2 regions of the Paenibacillus sp. NPDC056933 genome follow, and region 2 is predicted to be linked to the other one. Evidence: riboswitches for the same ligand, from Rfam matches in the RefSeq annotation. Region 2 holds a riboswitch; the other holds the start of a gene.
The links. Region 2 has a riboswitch for FMN ahead of ACFTRD_RS15865 (DMT family transporter). Riboswitches for the same ligand answer to the same signal wherever they lie in the genome.
Positions count from the first base shown of each region.

Region 1: another riboswitch for FMN. It lies ahead of ribD (bifunctional diaminohydroxyphosphoribosylaminopyrimidine deaminase/5-amino-6-(5-phosphoribosylamino)uracil reductase RibD); the one in region 2 lies ahead of ACFTRD_RS15865 (DMT family transporter).

Region 1 covers NZ_JBHUQN010000002.1:625,146-635,699, reverse strand. The annotation lists gene ACFTRD_RS17815 (peptidylprolyl isomerase) at 103-534, shown strand; FMN riboswitch at 683-848, shown strand; gene ribD (bifunctional diaminohydroxyphosphoribosylaminopyrimidine deaminase/5-amino-6-(5-phosphoribosylamino)uracil reductase RibD) at 1,212-2,315, shown strand; gene ribE (riboflavin synthase) at 2,356-3,024, shown strand; gene ACFTRD_RS17800 (bifunctional 3,4-dihydroxy-2-butanone-4-phosphate synthase/GTP cyclohydrolase II) at 3,076-4,317, shown strand; gene ribH (6,7-dimethyl-8-ribityllumazine synthase) at 4,405-4,872, shown strand; gene ACFTRD_RS17790 (segregation and condensation protein A) at 4,975-5,775, shown strand; gene scpB (SMC-Scp complex subunit ScpB) at 5,744-6,415, shown strand; gene ACFTRD_RS17780 (DUF2953 domain-containing protein) at 6,594-7,316, shown strand; gene ytfJ (GerW family sporulation protein) at 7,521-8,003, shown strand; gene ACFTRD_RS17770 (serine hydrolase) at 8,137-9,324, shown strand; gene ACFTRD_RS17765 (nucleoside recognition domain-containing protein) at 9,406-10,032, shown strand; gene ACFTRD_RS17760 (spore maturation protein) at 10,039-10,554, shown strand, end outside.
Region 2 covers NZ_JBHUQN010000002.1:202,213-212,766, reverse strand. The annotation lists gene ACFTRD_RS15895 (AMP-dependent synthetase and ligase) at 20-373, opposite strand; gene ACFTRD_RS15890 (amino acid permease) at 550-1,992, shown strand; partial or broken gene ACFTRD_RS15885 (LysE family transporter) at 2,012-2,110, opposite strand; gene ACFTRD_RS15880 (manganese catalase) at 2,386-3,225, opposite strand; gene ACFTRD_RS15875 (DUF3231 family protein) at 3,389-3,901, opposite strand; gene ACFTRD_RS15870 (amidase) at 4,123-5,619, opposite strand; gene ACFTRD_RS15865 (DMT family transporter) at 5,822-6,802, opposite strand; FMN riboswitch at 6,947-7,100, opposite strand; gene ACFTRD_RS15860 (DinB family protein) at 7,184-7,681, opposite strand; gene ACFTRD_RS15855 (CGNR zinc finger domain-containing protein) at 7,818-8,375, shown strand; gene ACFTRD_RS15850 (amidohydrolase family protein) at 8,585-9,952, shown strand; gene bcaP (branched-chain amino acid transporter BcaP) at 10,471-10,554, shown strand, end outside.

The sequences.
Region 1 (10,554 bases), 420 kb from region 2:
CCATTTTCGGTGTACACTAAGAAAAGTGCTATAAAGCTTGGCCCAGGGTCAATGCGTTCTGGCACCATTAACGATGGTCAATACGAAAGGAGTCATTTACATATGGCGAAACAAGCGAAAATCAAAATGGCAAACGGCGGAGAAGTTGTAATCGATCTGTTCGATCAAGAAGCTCCAAACACAGTAGCAAACTTTGAGAAGCTGGCAAACTCCGGTTTCTACAATGGTCTTGTATTCCACCGCGTTATTCCGGGCTTCGTTGCTCAGGGCGGATGCCCTAACGGTACCGGTGCAGGTGGCCCAGGCTACACAATCAACTGTGAGATCAACCCGAACAAACATGAGCGCGGAACATTGGCTATGGCACATGCAGGCCGTAACACAGGCGGAAGCCAGTTCTACATCTGCTACCAACCGCAACCACATTTGGATGGTCAACATACTGTATTTGGTAAAGTAACCAAAGGTATGGAGTTCGTAGATGCTTTTGAAGGTAAAGACAAAATGGAGACTGTTGAAGTTGTAGAAGCTTAATCAGGATCTCTGTAAGGAAACCGTTTCGCTTTGGCGAGACGGTTTTTTATTACACTTAAGCTTATTAAAAGTTAGTATGTGACAAAAAGGAACAAAAAATAATTGATTTTTTGGCATTAAAGTGCTAACATCCAATTAATAACGAAAGCGAATCCTTCAGGGCAGGGTGTAATTCCCTACCGGCGGTGATGCAGTCGTGTGAGGATGTCAATCCAGCACGAAGTGCAAAGTCCGTGACCTGTCTGCCTGTGGCAGATGGCTGATCTGGTGTAATTCCAGAACCGACAGTATAGTCTGGATGGGAGAAGGAGAGGGTGCAGTCCTAACGGGCCGCATTCCGCAGTATTGTTGCTGTACAGTTTTTGACGAATTCATTTTCTGTACAGGGAGAAATCCGGTTACATTCGGAAATCTTCATACATATGCCACATCATAGAAGCTCTTTACCTGTAAATGAAGTTCATTAAGGTATGTGTCTGCTTTCACTTGCCTGAAATGAAGTTTTTGGGCGAAGTGTTGTTGGTACTGTATCAATAGTATTGCTGATGACACATGTCTCTCATCATCCCCATCGAACGGATTGTTCGACGGGGATTTTTTATTAGATATGGAACATGCCTCTCAGTTGGAAGGGAGGTCAATACAATAACTCAGATTTTAACCGTGGGGTGAACGGATTGGAAATGATTAATGATGAATTTTATATGGCGCTGGCGTTGGATATGGCAGAACGGGCACAAGGACAGACAGGAATAAATCCGGTTGTAGGTTGTGTCGTTGTGAAAGAGGGGCGTATCGTAGGCCTGGGAAGTCACCTGAAACGGGGGACGGGCCATGCAGAGGTACATGCACTGAATATGGCGGGCAGCGATGCTGAAGGCAGTACAGTGTATGTTACACTCGAACCTTGCAGTCACTATGGCAAGACCCCTCCTTGCAGCGAACGTCTCATTCACGAGAAAGTGAAACGTGTCATTGTATGCTGTGAAGATCCGAATCCGCAAGTTTCCGGCAGAGGCATCAGCATGCTGCGCCAACAAGGGATTGAAGTTGAAGTGGGTGTCCTCCGTGAGCGCGGCAGACGGATGAATGAAAAATTCATTAAATACATTACAACAGGTCTTCCCTTTGTAACTTTAAAGACGGCTACTACTCTTGATGGCAAAATCGCTACTCGTAGCGGTGACAGCAAATGGATCTCTAACGAGCCGGCACGCGAGATTGTGCATGCTCTACGTCATCGTCATCAAGGAATTATGGTTGGTGTGGAAACTGTAATTGCTGACAATCCGGAGCTGACCACTCGTCTGCAGGTGGAAGGGATCAGCCCGGTGCGGATCGTTGTGGATTCCAAGCTGCGTCTGCCTGTAGGCTCCAAAATGGTTAAGGATGGTCTTGTACCAACTTGGGTGCTTACAACGGATGAAGCGAGCACTGAAGCAGCTGAGCGTTTGGAAGCATACGGTGTGGAGATTATACGTTGTGGTCCTGGACCGCGTGTAGATTTGCTGAGTGCACTCAGCAAGCTCGGTGAACGTGAGATTGGTTCAATCCTGCTTGAAGGCGGAGGCACACTGAATGGTGCTATGTTGGAAGCTCGGTTGGTAGACCGACTGCTTATGTTCATTGCTCCGAAAATTGTCGGAGGATACGATACACCAGGCAGTTTCCGCTTCGAGGGTGTGGAGCGCATGAGTCAGGCCATTCAACTGCATCAGCTGGAAATTGAGCAAGTTGGAGATAATATCAGCATTGGCGGAATTCCGGTGTGGCCAGAATAAATACATTTATGTTAACGAAATAAATAAAGGAGGCGGCAGCATGTTTACCGGTTTGGTGGAAGAAGTCGGTCAGATCCGGCGCATAGGTCGGAAAGGCGAAGCGATGGTCCTGAATATCGGAGCTTCCGCCATCATGAATGACTTGAAGATTGGCGATAGTGTGTCTGTAAACGGGGTATGCTTAACTGCAACAACCCTGGAGGCCGGGGGATTTACAGCTGATGTAATGCCCGAGACATACCGCCATACCAATCTTAGTCAATTGCAATCCGGCAACAAAGTCAATTTGGAGCGAGCCATGCTGTCTGGTGGACGTTTTGGCGGACATATCGTTCAGGGTCATGTAGATGGCACTGGCGTTATTGGCAGCATTACACGTGACCAGAATGCGATTGTTTTCGAGATCAAACCTGATGATACGCAATTGTTTAAATATCTGATACCCAAAGGGTCCGTAACCCTGGATGGAATTAGTCTAACAGTTGTGCATACTTCACAGACTGCATTCACTGTGTCCATTATTCCACATACCATTGGTGAAACGGTATTAAATGTCAAAAAGACGGGTGATACCATCAATATTGAGTGTGATATTCTGGGCAAATATGTGGATCATCTGCTGCATTACGGTAAGGGACATCAGGAGACTGGTGCAGGCAAGCCGAAAAGTATCAGTGAGGATTTCCTAGCTAATCACGGATTTGCTTAACTAATTGTTTGAATACAAATATAATTTGAAATGGAAACTGGAGGGGGACTTATGTCAGGAGAACAATCCATTCTGAACCCTATAGAAGAAGCGATCTACGATTTAATGCGGGGGAAACCTGTCATTGTGGTAGATGATGAGGACCGGGAGAATGAAGGCGATTTTATCGCTTTGGCCGAGAAGGCTACACCGGAAGTAATCAATTTTATGATTACCGAAGGCAGAGGATTGGTATGTGTTCCCATCACGCAGCAGCGTGCGGACGAACTTAATTTGAAACCAATGGTTCAACAAAATACGGACTTTCATGGAACGGCATTCACCGTTTCGGTAGATCATAAAGATACGACAACGGGCATCTCGGCACATGAACGTTCCATAACAGTGAAGGGTTTGATCGATCCAGAAGCGAAAAGTGGAGATTTCCGCAAGCCGGGGCATATGTTCCCGCTTATCGCGAAAGATGGGGGTGTCCTGCGGCGTGCCGGACACACGGAAGCGGCTGTGGATCTCGCTATTATGTGCGGCTCATACCCGGCCGGTGTCATCTGTGAAGTGATTAAGGAAGATGGTACGATGGCCAGACTTCCAGATCTTCAGGAGATTGCGCGTAAACATGATCTGAAGCTCATAAGTATTCAGGACATGATTCGTTACCGGAATGAAAAGGAAAAGCTTGTTCAACGCGAAGTCGCTGTGCGTATGCCTACGGATATTGGCGAATTCCAAGCGGTAGCCTATACCAATGCGGTGGATAACAAAGAGCACGTAGCTTTGGTTAAAGGAGAGATTGACGGTTCGAAGCCTGTGTTGGTCCGCGTGCACTCCGAATGTCTGACAGGGGATGTATTCCATTCTCATCGTTGTGACTGTGGTCCGCAGTTCGATGCAGCCCTCAAACAGATCCATGAAGAAGGTAATGGCGTTCTGCTCTACATGAGACAGGAGGGCCGTGGCATTGGATTGATCAACAAACTCAAAGCCTACAAGTTGCAAGAAGAAGGTCTGGACACTGTAGATGCCAATCTGAAGCTTGGATTTGCTGCTGATCTTCGTGATTACGGCATTGGTGCCCAAATCCTCAAGGATCTTGGTGTTCGCCAAATCCGGTTATTAACCAACAACCCGCGCAAAATTAAAGGGCTTGAAGGCTACGGGCTGGAAGTGGTAGAACGAGTACCGATTCAGATGCAAGAGAACGAGGATAATACGGCCTACTTGCATACGAAGCAGGCGAAGCTTGGTCATATGTTGAAATTCGACGATATCGAGCAGAATGAAGAAAAAAACTGAGTGGCTGTTCTGAAGTAAAATAAGGTGAAATATTTTGCCGAAGATCAGCTACGTACATCATATAATACGATTAGGGAGATGACATGAATGCCACACTTTTTTGAAGGACATTTGGTTTCGGAAGGATTAAAATATGGAGTTGTCGTGGGTCGGTTTAACGAATTCATTACAAGCAAATTGCTTAGTGGAGCATTGGATGCGTTCAAACGTCACGGTGTACAAGATGATGAAGTGGATGTAGCCTGGGTTCCAGGTGCCTTTGAAATCCCGTTGATTGCACAAAAAATGGCTGAAAGTGGAAAATACGATGCGGTCATTACGCTCGGTACGGTGATCCGTGGTTCTACGACACATTATGATTATGTGTGCAATGAGATGGCTAAGGGTGTAGCCGCAATTAACCTGAAAACAGGCGTGCCTACCATCTTTGGTCTAGTTACCACAGAGAATATTGAACAGGCCATTGAGCGTGCTGGGACAAAGGCAGGAAATAAAGGCTGGGATGCAGCTACTGCCGCTATTGAAATGGCAAACTTGACGAAACAGCTAAAATAGTGCTTATTTAATATAGTGCCCTGCTCTGCGCAGACGAAAACGGGAGACCGGATTCGGCGGCTTAGCGGGGGTTTTTATTTTTCTGGCGGGAGGATTCGTCTAGTGACGGTAGTGACATACAAACTGGAGACTTTTGAAGGGCCTTTGGATCTGCTGCTTCATTTGATCGATAAGGCAGAGATTCATATCCAGGATATTCCCATCAGCGATATTACCGATCAATATATGGCGTATCTGCATTCGATGCAGGAATTGGAGCTGGATATTACGAGTGAATTTCTGGTAATGGCGGCAACACTTCTGTCGATCAAGAGCAAACTTTTACTGCCCAAGCCACCGGTAATCGAGGACTTTGAGGATTATGCTTATATGGAAGAAGAAGATTATGACCCACGTGCTGAGCTGATTGCACGTCTGATTGAATATCGCAAATACAAGGGAATTGCGCGTCATTTACATGAGCGGGAGTGGGAACGCAGCCTTATTTTTTCCAAAGAGCCCGAGGATTTGCGACCGTATATGCCCGTAGAAGCACAATCTAATCCGGTGGAAGGGTTGCATACCTCGGATCTGATTGCTGCATTTCAGAAGGCGCTGCGCAAGGCGGAGAAGCGGACAACCGTTACCCGGATCCACCGGGATGAAATATCGGTTAAGGATCGCATCCGTGATGTCATCGGCGCTTTGGAAAGCATGGGGCCAGGAGGCAGACTGTTATTTTCAAAACTGTTGGATAACCAGATCTATCGGCATGAGATTGTTGTCACATTTCTGGCGGTGCTGGAGCTGATGAAGATGAAGCAGATTGTCTGTTATCAGGAGCGGATGTTTGAGGATATTGTTATGGAGTGGAGAGGGGAAACAAAGAATCATGGATTTTCCGAAATTGAAATCGATTATTGAAGGCCTGTTGTTTTTGTCCGGAGAAGAAGGTCTGAGCATCAAACAAATTGCCGAAATCGTAGATCAGCGGGTGGAGTTGGTGTCCGACGCGATTGAGGAAATGATCGCTGAATTTGCCAACCAGGGGAGAGGCGTGCAAATTCTTAAAATTGCAGGGGTTGTGCAGTTGGGTACCTTGCCGGAGCATGCGACGTATTTTGAGAAATTGGCATACTCACCTGCACGTACCTCCCTATCCCAGGCCGCACTAGAGACACTTGCGATTGTAGCGTATCGTCAACCGATCACGCGGGTAGAGATTGAGGAGATCCGTGGAGTGAAGTCAGAACGCGCCATCCACACGCTTGTGAACAAGGATTTGATTCAGGAAGTGGGACGCGCTGAGGCGATTGGACGCCCAATTCTATATGGAACAACCAAATCATTCCTGGATTACTTCGGTTTGGCTTCACTCAAAGATCTGCCCGAGCCGGGCTTGTTTGAAGATTCCGAGAATCTGGAGGAAGAGACACAGTTGCTCTTTGAAAAGCTGGATGTGCAGCCTGTGGAATTGGATCTGGAACATACAAATCTGGATGACAATGAAAGTACGGAGGATATGCACGATATCAACATTGAAGATGATTCCATTAATTCATAATATTGATTTAAATGATAACCGGTACCCTAAAGGGGAGCCGGTTTTTTTGTTGTCTTTTCGAATAGTTGATTGGGTATGTCGGAAGATAGAATGGAATTTTCAGGTCGGACGTGAATTTTTTCCTATATAGAGTGTCATACTAGACATGATAAGAATTGAGGGCTTGGAGGTAAGGCCTGTGTGGATTTGGCTTGGAGGAATCGGCTTGTTGATCGCACTGCTGCTTGCCGCAGTCCTCATCTCGTATGTTCATGTGCATTTTACATTCAGTAAACAGAATCATGATGATTATGCCAAAATTACGATTCGTATGTTCTATGGCATTGTACGTATCAACTATGAAATTCCCAGCATCGTCTTTCGTAATTGGAAGGAAGGATTTCTGGTAAAAACAGAACAGCGAATGAATCATTCAAGAGGAGAGTCTCAGGGTAGCGAGCGTGTCAACAAACGAAAAGTTGAAAAATGGACAAAAAATGTAAAAGTCATGCTTCGGGCAACGGATGCACTGAAGCTCTGGGTCAAGCAAACGCTCACTCGTGTGCATGTGACTCATATGTTCTGGTCAACTCGTGTGGGCGTGGGCGATGCAGCGTACACGGCTATTCTCATTGGGTGGGTGTGGAGTATCAAGTCGAGCATAATTGGATATTTGTCTTATCAAATCCATTTTGAACGAACACCAGTCCTGCAGGTTGTGCCGGTGTGGGAAGATGATATGGAGTTTCAAACCGAACTGGATTGGAAAATGAAAATTCGAATTACAGCGCTTTTGATTGCAGGATTTATGTTGTTAACCCGTGTACTGCAAGTGGAGGGAGGATGGCGTATGTGGTTCAAACTTTTGCAGGAACAACGGCGCAGACGCAAGAAAAAGCTGAGAAGACATCATACCAAATAGGATGTTTAGAAGGCGGGTGTCCTCTTTTTATACAGTCACAAAGATGAGTATAAGGTTGCCAACCACCAACACCGGAATGTGACAAGTTCTTGCCCCGTGATTTTGGCTAGATTCGAGAAATACTCACTTACATAACTCCCTTCAAGTTTGGGGATGATATGGTTAGATCAAACCTAGCTTATAATGAAACTGGAGGGGATTTAAATGTCAGATCATCCAATTCAAGGCTTAATGGAAACCGCAATGGAAAATATCAAGGCCATGGTGGATGTCAATACAATCGTGGGCGATGCGGTAGAAACACCTGACGGTACCGTCATTCTGCCAATCAGTAAAGTAGGATTCGGATTTGCTGCAGGTGGCAGTGATTTTCATGTAAATGATGGAGGAAGCAGCAAAGCGAGTGCTGGAAGCGCCACTGAGCATGCCAGCTCTGCGTCGGTTGCTTCTCCATTCGGAGGCGGTAGTGGGGGCGGCGTATCTATTCGTCCTATTGCGTTCCTGGTGGTTGGAAAACAAGGTGTTCACATTGTGCCGCTTGACAATTCAACGCATCTGTTCGAGAAACTGATTGATTCCACACCATATGTGATGGACAGAATTCAGGACATGTTCCGCAATCGTAATACGGAACAACCTTCGGAGTCCGGTATACCTGTCACACCTAATCCTTCAACGTTCAGCTAAATGATTCGCTCAAAATCCCTTCCGCAGTGAATGTGCGAAAGGGATTTTTGCTGTTTTCTTGCACTGGGACATACTTCGGGTTGTCCAGACATAAGCTAGTACAAGATTCCAAGTGACCCGGAGGAATGAATTGATGCGAAAATTAATGAAATTTGTGGCATGTATGCTTGTACCTTTGTTTCTGTTTCCTTCATTTAGGCTCGCAGAAGCCCAAGGAACCATACCGGGGCCCTCAACTCATGCGCAAAGCGCTGCTCTCATTGATGTGACGTCGGGCCGGATTTTGTACAGCAAAGATGGGGACAAAGAACTCAGAATTGCCAGCCTGACCAAAATCATGACGGCCATTGTAGCGATTGAACACGGTAAATTGGATGACAAAGTAAAAGTGACTTCTTCGGCCTTTGCCAAAGAAGGGTCTTCTCTCTATCTCAAACTGGGCGAAGTAATGACGCTTGAAAACATGTTATATGGTTTAATGCTTCGATCAGGCAACGATGCGGCCTCGGCAATTGCTGAACATGTCGGTGGATCTGAAGAAGGTTTTGTACTCTTAATGAACAAGAAGGCAGAGCAAATGGGTCTGACCCATTCCCATTTTATGAATCCTCATGGACTTGACGCCGACGGTCATTACTCCACCGCCAATGATCTGGCACGCTTAACAGCATATGCGCTCAAGAATCCGGTTTTCAAACGAATTGTAGCGACGGAGAACAAGAAGGCTCCAAATCCGAATGAAAGCTGGGAGTATTCCTGGCAAAACAAAAATAAAATGCTGCGGCTTTACGAAGGAGCCGATGGGGTGAAGACCGGGTATACCAAAAAGGCGTTCCGTTGTTTGGTCAGCTCTGCAACACGCGATGGACAACAGCTTGCTGCGGTAACCTTGAACGATGGCGATGACTGGAATGATCATGCGCGTATGCTGGATTTTGGTTTTGAAAACTTCCCTTTGGTGGAAATTGCAAAAAAGGAACAGCCTGTACAAAACACGGATGTGGTCACAGGCCGCGGGTTCATCTATCCTTTGGCGAAGAGTGAGACATCCTCATTGACGAAAAAGCTTATTTTACTCGAAAATCGTATTCAGGAAGGTTCAGAGGCAGATGCCAAACCGACAGATCCTTCTTTTGGACTGGCTGGCAGAATTGATATGCAGCTTGACGGGAAACTTGTGGGCTCCATCCCTGTATACCACAAGGGAAGTTATATTCCGCCGGAACCGAAGACAGAGGATTCAACATGGGGCGGAATTGCCGATGTTTCCTCGTGGGCGGCGGCCTGGCGCGCGGTATTAAGTCATCTGTTATCTCCATAAATCCAAATTGCCGAAAAAATTGAATGCTAAGTTTGTTCCTCTGAAACAAACAGATATTGAAGTTGAGGGGAGGGTTATCTTTTGATTAATCTTATCTGGCTTATTATGATCGTAACGGGATTTGTTTTTGCTGCAGCACAGGGGAAAATTGAAATCGTTACCCAGGCGGCTTTTGATGGAGCGGCAACCGGAGTAACCGTATGTTTTGGGCTGATCAGTGTGCTCGTGTTCTGGATGGGGATGATGAAAATGGCTGAAGATGCGGGGCTGCTGGGCCGGATTGCGAAGCTGCTGGGTCCGGTCGTCGGCTATTTGTTTCCCGATGTTCCGCGGAATCATCCAGCCATGGGCTACATTTTATCCAATATGAGTGCCAATCTGCTTGGCCTCGGCAATGCGGCTACCCCAATGGGGATCAAAGCCATGCAGCAACTGCAGGAATTGAATCCGGATAAACAAACGGCGTCCCCTGCCATGTGTACCTTACTGGCATTGAATACAGCGAGTATCACCATTATTCCAACAACCCTGATAGCCATTCGGCTCAATTATCATTCCGCAAATGCTACGGAAATTGTAGGGACAACACTGATGGCAACGATTGTCGCGACATTTGCAGCCATCGTTGCTGATCGTTGGTACCGCAACAGGGCACTTCACAGACCGCCGCGTGTACATAAAAGTGACAATCCCGCTATGAAAGGATGAGTAGCGTTGTTAACCTTCATCAACTGGATTTCCGTCTGGGCCATTCCGGTTATTATCGCGTTTGTACCATTATATGCGTTCACCAAAAAGGTCCCGGTCTACGAATCCTTTGTTGATGGGGCCAAAGATGGATTTTCCACGGCAATTAGCATTATTCCTCATCTGGTAGGCATGATGGTCGCGATTAGTGTATTTCGGGCTTCCGGTGCACTGGATTATGTGATTAGTCTGATCGCTCCACTCGTGTCCTGGATGGGGGTTCCGGGAGAAGTATTGCCGCTTGGCATTTTGCGTCCCTTGACCGGGACAGGCTCACTTGCTTTTACGACAGATCTGATCAAGACCTATGGTCCTGACTCTATGATTGGCCGCATGGCTTCCACGATTCAAGGGAGTACGGATACAACTCTATATGTATTGACTGTTTATTTTGGAGCAGTAGGCATTCGTAATGGCCGCTATGCCCTCAAAGTCGGGTTGTTTTCTGATGTGGTTGGTTTCATTGCTGCCTTGGTCATTTGT
Region 2 (10,554 bases):
TTTCAGTGTTTTCATGCAGCTATTGGGGACGATGCTGATTCGAATAAGTTCCGAATGATTGGCCCGTAGAAATATTGGGGTTGTTGTTATATGGCTGTTCTAAGTAGGAAACTTGCTGTGTAGAGGTATTGACAATTTGTTGAGCAAGATTGGAGATTTGTTGCAGTTGCTGTATGGCTGTCTGGTGTCCTTGCAGAGCAGTTTGGATGATATGCGCAGCTTGTTGCTCCCGTTGTGCTAACTGTTCGAGTTGTTGAGCGTTGCTCTGTTCTTGTCTCAGAAGTTGTTGATATTGCATTGAAGCCTGTTGTGTCTGTTGCGTGAGCTGTTGCGCAAGTTGAGTAATTTGTTGGGTCTGTGAGAATTGATTCATATCTGTTGTAGTATGCAATGAGCTCAATATAAATATTCAAACATCCAATTTCCATGAAATCTGCTATGCTCTACAAGCTGCATCTTCAAGTCAGGCCAAATGGATGAACATGTTTAACTCTGAATTGGGAAGGCTACCTAAAGAGGCCTAAAATGATACAGAAGAGGAATGACAACATGAGCAAAGCATCAACAAGTTCAACAGAAGAAAAGAAACTGAAATGGTGGCAATTAAGTCTGCTGGGTGTGGCGGGCACGATTGGCACCGGATATTTCCTGGGTTCCAGCCTGGCCATCTCTATTGGAGGACCGGCGGTATTGCTAGCCTATGTCTTTGCTGCTTTAGGTACATATGTAGTTTTTGATGCTTTGGCGAGAATGACTTCCGATCACCCGGAACAGGGGTCCTTTCGTTCCTATGCGAAGAAAGCGTTTGGAAGTTGGGCTGGGTTTGCCAGCGGTTGGATGTACTGGTTCTCCGAGCTACTGATTATGGGAAGTCAGTTAACGGCTTTGTCCATCTTTTCTCGCTTTTGGTTCCCATCGATTCCACTATGGATCTTTGCTGCGGGATTCGGTATTTTAGGGCTGTGCATTGTGTTCTTTGGTAACAAAGGATTTGACCGGGTTGAGAATGTGCTGGCCATTATTAAAATCGCAGCAATCATCATGTTTTTGGTTATTGCTATCGCACTTCTGGCAGGGTGGATCGGGGGAACGAAGTACGAGCATAAAGTACCAATGGACATGAACGCTATTTTTCCAAAGGGTGGAATCGGCCTGTGGTCTGCATTTCTTTTTGCGTTCTATGCCTATGGAGGGATTGAAGTGCTTGGAATTATGTCCTACCGGCTTCAAAAACCGGAGGATGCCCCGAAGGCCGGGAAAGTCATGCTCATTGCGCTATCAACAGTATATGTGGTATCCATTGGACTGGCGTTGGTCATGGTTCCGTTGAAGGCATTCAATCCCAAAGAGAGTCCATTTGTGCTGGCCCTCAGTAGTGATCATTTGGCGTTTGTTCCACATTTGTTCAATGGTGTACTGATTGTGGCTGGATTTTCGACGATGACGGCTTCTCTCTACGCCGTAACCTCAATGATCATTACCCTGGCACAGGAGAGAGACGCTCCGCAGTTATTCTCTCGAAAATGGAAGAAGAAGTATCCGTTATGTGCCCTCTCCCTCATTGGTTGTGGCTTAATTGGTACCATTATTATGTCTCTATTACTCCCAGGAAAAGTATATGAATACATTACGACTGCAGCAGGTCTGATGCTTCTGTATAACTGGTCAATTATTTTGCTATCCTCCGGCAGACTGCTGAAATCAGGAAAGTTCGATAACGTCAAGCGATGGATCGGATTAGTGCTAATCGCCACTGCGATAACAGGGACGCTTTTTCATACACTCAGCAGACCAGGATTCTATATAAGCTTACTGCTTGTCTCTCTGATTGCCATTAGTGATGTCATTGTACAGCGTATTCGCAAGAAAAAGTCCACGACTAAAACATCCAACACCCTAACGGAAGAAGAGGATGAAGATGAACACGTCGCAAAGGATCTGTCCGGTTATCATATCACAGGTATTCGGTTACGCAAAAAAAAGCAAACTTAAATAAAGAAAAGAAATTGGAGCCAAAAATGATTGCACCGCTATAAATCAACAATTGGTTCATAGGAAAATCATTCACAGCTTTAGCCAGAACAGAGCCGTAAATTCCAAGCCAGAACATGAACAAAATTCTTCAGAGTGCATTTATAGGACACATAGGACACATAGGACACATAGGAAGCGGTTGCAAAAAGCAGTGTGGAGATTCCTAAAAGGAAATGAAGGCCAGAGGCTGGTTCATAAAGAGTCCCACATGAGTATGTATTACTCACATAGTAGTGAATCAAAAAACGACTCATTCAGACACTGAGTCGTTTTTTGATAACCAATTTAGTTGTCACATCTCATCCAGCAATTTCAAGCCGTATCTGACTTCTCCAAAAATACGCTACTGAACTATTTATCGCTCGATTTCCCATCCAGATCATGGTGAAGTTCTGTGGCAGGGATAACAGGTTCATGAATCTGTCCCTTTGGGACAGGATTGGAGATGTAAACATAGTCTCCGGTTCCATCAGGAGCACTTCCTGTCGCCCATAACCCTTCACTGGATTCAGTTCCCTCGGACAAATTCCAGAACTCATATGCCTGTGGCTGAGATTCTTGCTCTGCCTCAGGAGGGAAGGAAGCAGGAACAACAACTCCGTTCTTTTCCTCCAGTTCCTGAATGGCTGCCATCCATTGATACTGGTGATAGCGGACGCGTGCCAACATCTTACGGAAAGTTGCCCGAACGCCCTCATCGGTTGTCATATGGTACAGTCTGGCTACCTGAAGGCGGCCCTGACTTTCGGCATGAAGGTTAGAGCGCATGTCTGCAAGCAAATTACCGCTTGCCACGATATAGGCTCCATTCCACGGAACACCGTTTGAGTTGGTAGGTAAACCACCAAGACCACTGACCAGCAGATGTTGCGGATTAATACCACCCATAATGGCAGCTGTCACAGGATCTTCAGCAGCTTTTTGCTGTTCGGCAGGTGTTGCACCATCGAGTAACTGGCTAATTAATGAGCAGAGCATCTCGACATGTCCAATTTCTTCGGTGCCAATATCCATGAGCATATCCTTATATTTTTCCTCACCTCGACAATTGAATCCTTGAAAAAGGTACTGCATCATGACTGTCATTTCGCCAAATTGTCCTCCCAACACTTCTTGAACCTGACGTGCAAACATGGGATCAGGACGATCTACTTTGACTTCAAATTGCAACTCTTTCTGATGTCGAAACATGTAAATCCCTCCATATGAATGTCTATTAAATTCAAAATTAGTTAACCTGATCATAGGAAATTAAACAGAAGAATAAACAAAAAAGACCAAGAAGAAGAATCGACGATTCTTCTTCTTGGTCTCATAAATTCACTACAAAATGAGTTAGGTCGCCAGATTTTAGTTACTCCGAATCCGGTCTTTTAACTTGCAGCGGTGGGGGAATAAGCCAGCCTTTTTCTTTGGTCAATTGAAGAATTCGGAGCCCTAAAGCCGTTTTGGTTGCATGATATTTGGCGAACAGAGCACCGATATCTTCTCTGATTGATTGACCCATCGTTTGGCTTGCAGCAACCAGACCCAACGATGTATCTGCTGCCACTATTGCAGCAATCTCTGGATCCGTGAATCTTGCGCCTGCCGGAATATCTTCCAACTTAACAGGAGGTCTTTCCGGAAGCGTTGGAGCAGGAGCGATGCCATTCTCGGTTAATAGCGCATCGCATTCTTTAATTTCGAGTTTGGCCTGATCGAGCAGGTCATCCAGAATTTTTTTCAAGTCTTTGTCTCCAGCATGGTTCGTGAAGGCTTGGTAACAAGATACAGCGCCTTTGGCTACCATGGAACATTGCCACACACTATAGATTTCTCCATAATGCATAGGCTCATTTTTGGGATTACCGCTTAGAATACCCATGATTGATTTCCCTCCATTAGGTTGATTTTTCACCGACTTATGATCCCCTATATGCCAAGATCTTATACATAGGATAAAAAAGCGTAAAGGAATCTTAATGTTAAAATTAACGTCATAATTATTATGTAAACTTTCGCTGAGATCTTTCCCTTTCAACGATTTAAAATAAAACAAGCCAGCAGAACAGGTCTGCTGGCGAGATAGGGCGGCGTATTGAGTATTTATGCTGGAAACAACGGATTTCCGTTCATTCCGATCCAGAGTTCTGAGGCTTCAAGCTGGCCAGCCAGATGGAGCAGCCAATCTTCACGTCCTTTGGTCGCCATCACTTGAACCCCCATGGGCAAGCCTTCTGCAGTGGTATGAAGTGGTACACTCATAGCAGGTTGTCCTGTGAGATTGGCGAGTTGAGTGAACGGTGTATACGTGAGACTGGGCTCAAACATCTCGTATATTAATTGCTGCTGCTCGTTTTTGTTCAATTCGCTGATGCGCATCAGGTTCTGAATCTGTTCGTCATGAGGCGTCAATTCTCCGACCTTGGGCGCAGGAAAAGCATTAACGGGTGTCACAAAGAAATCATATCGCTCAAACAATGTAGACATCTGAGCTGCAGCAACATCCCATTCGGCGAGACTGTGTACGAATTCCGCAGCAGATACTTTTTTGCCGGCTTCAGCCAGAACCCAGGATTCAATCTCCATGTCATCCGATGTTAGCACTCTGCCCATGGATCGTTCCATGGAAGAAATCATCGCAGCCATTTCGCCGCTATTCATCATGTAATAGTTCTCCATCAGCTTGACTCCGTTGACCGGACTAAGCATTTCTTCAACGTGATGACCTTGTTCTTCCAGCCAGCGAATAAGCTTGTAGACGGCTTCTTTGGCTTCTTCACTAACAGGTGTGTCTACAGGTGAATCTGTCGTATATGCAATCTTCAGTTTACGTTGATGTGGATAGTTCATATCAGCAAGGTAACTCCCTGGGAAAAGAGGAGTATGAAACGCTGCCTCAGCCTGAATGACTTGCAGCGTATCAAGCAGCGCAGCACTGTCCCGAACAGAACGGGATAGGGCAAAGTCAATAGATGCCCCCTGCCATTGACGGCCAACACCGGGGCCCACGGGTGTGCGCCCACGGGTGGGCTTTAGTCCAAACAACCCACTGAAGGAAGCGGGAATGCGGATCGAACCGCCGCCGTCACTGGCTCCGGCAAGAGGAACAATGCCTGAAGCTACAGCGGCAGCGGCACCCCCGCTTGAACCACCAGGTGAGTGATGGATATTCCAGGGATTCCGACTTGGGCCATGCAGGCGGGGTTCGGTAATATTTTTTAAGCCAAACTCTGGTGTATTGGTGTGCCCTATGATGATAAATCCTGCTTCACGGAGTCTAGTGACATAATTCGAATTGCGGATTGCGCGATGCTTGCTGAACAGTTGGGAGCCTGAAGTCAGGATTTCTCCCTCCAGGGATTGAGAAATATCTTTTAAGAGCAGGGGGACGCCGGCGAATGGTTGTTCCCCCGGACGAACAAGCCCTGCTTCCCGACGTGCTCGTGTCTCATATGTACGTACCACCGCATTAACCTGAGGATTTACTTCTTCCATGCGTACAAACGCCGCTTCCAGTAATTCAACGGGGGAAACCTCCCGGGATCGAATCAGTTCTGCCAAACCTACGGCATCGTAGGAAGTATATGAAAATGAAGACATGATGATCGTTCCTCTCTGAATATAATTTATCTATATTATCCATATCTCATCGTACCATTGCAGTTGATAAAAGCATACAGAAAAAAGGAATCTGAGATAAGTTCTTATACTCATATATCGAAAAGCACCGTTCATCCATTCGGACAACCGGTGCTTTTGTCTTTAGCTTTTACTCTATATTTACGTTGCAAATATGATGCATTCAATCTGTACGAAGCTTTGGTGCGGCGTCAGCCGGAGTCGATGAGCGTTCCTGCTGTTTGGAGATGGCGAACAGCGCAACCCAGATGAGAATGAATCCAACCAACTGCTCCCAGGTAATCAATGTACGGAAAGCAATCCAGTTAACCAGCACCCCAGCCATCGGGAAGCTAAGTTCCGCGAGCGTGGCAACAGAGGCTTTGGTGGAAGAAAGCCCTTTATAATATAACAGAAGACTCAGTAACCCTGGCAACAATGCCTGGCCCAGAATATTGAGTGCCACAGCAGCCTGTTCGCCTGTTCCGGAAGGGAAGGTCCATGCAGCGCCCTCGTTCCATGTCATAAAGATCAGCAGTGGCAAGGCTACGACAAAGCGCAGGGAGGTGACCGTTTCATAACGGGTTTGTCCCAGCATCAGCCTGCCCATAACAGTTGAACCTCCCCATAAGGCAGCAGCGCCCAGCGAGAGCAGACTGCCTGCATGAACCCAGTTGTCCCAGTTCCCAAGGGGAAGGGTGAATCCGAATGTCAGTAGATATGTTCCTGCAAGTGCAATGATAAACAGTCCGCCAAAGCGACGTGGTAATGTTTCCTTTAACAGCAGCTTTGCCAGAACAATCGCAAATAGTGGCTGCATCTTTTGCAACAATAAAACGGTGTTGGGATCATTATGTGTGAGCGCAAGTGTGAATAATACCGTGGCGAGCGCTGATCCACCCCAGGAGATAAAAATCACGGCAATCCAGTGGCGGGCACGCAGGTTTTTCAGATCGGCCCGAAACTTCCACAGCACGGGAATCGCCACCAGGCTGACAATGATATGTTCCACAAGCACAATCTGAGTGGATGTCATCGTTTTGAGCAAAATAATGCGGAATAACGGATCTACACCCCAAAGGGCAGCGCCGAGAACAACCAGCCAAAATCCGGTATTACTTCGTTCCTTACGATAAATTGTTGATGCAGATTGGGTCTTTTCCATATTCAGGACTCCTTCGTCAGAACACGGAATCTTCAGTTGGCAAAATCGACAAAAGCCCCCGTTTTGGTATACACCAAATAAACGGGGGCTCAATCATGGACATGTCGTAAGGAAATAAGACTTCCCGTAAAGGCATGCCAATGTGTTGATCTTCTCTCATCCGGACTGTACCGTCGGCCTTGGAGTCACACCAAGTCAGTCGCTGAATATCCAAAGTCTGTTCAAACAGCGAGTCGCGGGCTGGTTCTATAAGAACATCACCGCCGGTCGGGAATTGCACCCTACCCCGAAGATCCTATTCAATTATATAGTGTATTGAACAAGCTGTAACATTAATAAGTTCATCTTATTCCTGTAAGCGCTAGCAGTTCAAGTGTTTTTTTAGAATATAATATTCCAACTTCCCTGTTGCCTACGCAGCAGTACAATCTGGCCAGCATGATAGGCATCGTGAAGGACCCAGCGGGCAAGTGCATGTGACCATTTTTCATCGGAGTTCATGTAAGGAGCTTCGAGATCGGATTCTTGTAATGTAGCAAGCTGATCTCGGAGCTGCCCTGCTAATTGAGTTGTGTCTTGCATAAGTTTTCTCCAGCCTCTGATATCGGAAGGGTCCCCGGAATCACCGAAGGTGGAATCATTGTTTTCGGCAGGTGTACCGGAGGGGGTTACACCCTGAATGCGATTCAACAAGCGTTGATTATAATAGTACATATGGTTAACCAACTGCCAGATACTTAATCCACCGGATGATGGAACCCAGGCTGCTTGTTCAGCAGTTAGTCCTTCGAGCGCCTTGGATAAAGGCACAATCCAATTACATTGATCCCAGGTGTCATCCTTCTGAATGAGCAATAGATCTTTTGCCGTTGTAGTCATTGATTTTCCTCCCTAAAATGAATTTCGTAGTAACTAGCTAAAGTGCTTGAATGTGGTTACAATTAATATAACCCAAATTCGATTGGTTGTAACTATCTTTCTTCGTTTAAATGGTTACATTTTAGTGGAGGTACGTATGGATAGACTATGGACTGATTTTGTGAATAGTGATTATCATGACTGGCGTGGTGGGGATCGTTCGGAGGACAGGCTTGGCAAAAAAGAGTGGCAGCAACGTTTTCTGGAACAATGGAAAATGAGCGCATCTATACCCGCATCTCCTGAAGAAGAGGGTGTCATGAGAATTTTCAGAAATGAATTGCAGGCGCTTGCGACTCGTTTATCTGCCGGAGAATCTTTAACGGACAAAGATCAAAAATGGCTTAACGGCAAGATGGCTGAAGGTCAGGTGATCCGAAGACTGAACTCTGCAGGTGAAGGACTCGAACTTTTGCTAATTCCTGTAGAAACTCATTGGCAGCAGGTCATGGCAGAGGTCGCAGCTGATTTTGCCATCACCGTGGTTGAAGGGGATGGGGGAAGAATTCGGATCTGTGATAATAAGGATTGTCGCTGGATTTTCTATGATGATACGCGCAGTCGCACCCAGAAATATTGTGATGATAAGATGTGCGGCAATTTAATGAAAGTTAGAAGGTTTCGGGCGAAAAAGAAGGTGGATCAGCAGAAGTAGTAAGAAGTTGACGAGAAAGTAAGTTTTTCTGTACGCGAAACAAGAAAAATACTTGAATGGAAATATTCAACTCCAGAAATTGAATATTTCCATTAGTTTCTATATAATGTATATGTACTTAAAATATTTCAGTTAGTCATTCAGCCAGAGATCAACATCCGGGATTCAAGCGTATATCCAACAAAAAACAATGATTGGAGATGTGTCTTGTGAGGACAAGTTATCTACTGAAAAATGGTTGTGTATTGTCTATGGATTCGTCAGTGGGGCAGTATAAGAGGGCGGACGTTCTAATTGAGGATTCTCTTATTACTGCCATCCAGCCCGACCTGAGTTGTACGGAAGCGGAAGTGATAGATGCATCAGAGATGATCATACTCCCTGGATTCGTCGACACCCACCGGCATATGTGGGAGTCGCTTGTCAAAACAGCGGGAACCAACTGGTCACTGCCGGTCTATCTGCAAAATCTCTACTATGGGGCGATGGGAAGCAAACTCCGGCCACAAGACAGCTATATCGCCAATTTGCTGGGTTCTTTGGAAGCGCTTAATGCTGGAGTGACCACGGTACTTGACTGGAGTATGCCGTATTCCCCAGAGCACACAGATGAACTGATTCGTGGACTTCAGGATGCGGGTATTCGGTCGGTTTTCGCTCATGGCGTACCGGGGGAGACACCCTACTGGAACAGAGAAAGCCAGCTAACCTACTCGAATGATGTGAGAAGGGTCAAGGAACAGTATTTCTCCTCACAGGATCAGTTACTTACGTTCGGTCTTGCCATTCGTGGTCCGGAGTTCAGCCATTGGGATACCACGGTGAAGGAAATTCAGCTGGCTCAGGAGCTGGATGCGATATGTTCAATGCATGTTGGATTTGGCAGCTGGGGATCTGTTGATCGTTCGGTGAGTAAATTGTATGTGGCTGGTTTACTGAGCCCCGGTCTGAATATAGTCCACGGAAACACGATGGAAACGGATGAGTATAAAATGTTGGCCGATAGCGGTGCCTCACTGTCTGTCACACCGGAAGTGGAGATGATGATGGGGCATGGATATCCCGCAACGGGTTATTTTCTTGAACATGGGGGAACCCCAACGCTTGGAGTCGACGTTGTAACATCAACAGGCGGGGATATGTTCTCCCAGATGAAATTCGCACTTCAGGCAGAGCGTTCCAGAATGAATGAACAGCTCTTGCGAGAGGGTGAAATGCCGGGGGAGCTGAACTTGCAGTCCAGCCAGGTTCTGAGATTTGCAACGTCAGCTGGGGCACAGGCTCTGGGGCTTGAGCGGAAGATTGGCTCACTTGCGCCCGGTAAAGAGGCAGATCTGATCATGATTCGTACCACCGATCTTAACTTGTTCCCGGTACATGATCCGGTTGGAGCCGTCGTTCAATTTGCCAATCCGTCGAATGTGGATACAGTATTTGTAGCCGGTCGGCCAGTGAAGCGTGCAGGCAAGCTGCTGCATGTCGATCTGAACGAGGTCCGTCGTAAAGCGTTGGAAAGCAAGGAATATCTACTATCCCAGTATCGGATGTCGGATGCGGAGCGAATTATATTTTCATAAGTGTTAATAAAGAATAATGAAATGGATGGGATTCGTTTCAGTTTCATAGATTCATATCGTTTTAATGGATGAAGGGCCGCATAAGGATATGCGGCCCTTTAATATGCCCTTTTACCGAGGAATAAGACAGAATTAGCAAGGAACAGACAGCGAAAAAAGGCGAAAAGGTCCCTTATTTCAAGAAGTGCATGTAACAACGAAAATATGATATTTAAGTCCGGAAAAAGACCATTAAAAAACTGCGCATAATATAAATTATACGCAGTTTTGTTTTAAATCCATTTTCATATGGGGCCCTGTCCAACAGATCATGATATTTTTCGTCCGAAAAGTACAAAATAAACCATCACACGAAATAAATTTAATCAAGCAACGCGACAACGTGTAGAAATCAATAGTTTTTTATAGATGTTCGTTAAGATAGAACAAACGACTTTTTCATAGAACAGATGAACCAAATGATCCATTGAAGCAAAGCGTCAGATCGTTATCATTTTCAATACGAGAGGAAATTGGGTATGAACCAAAACCAGGAACGAACTTCAGTGTTCAGAAAAAAGCCGATTGATACTGGAGGCAATGAAAGCAGCATGCTGAAAAGA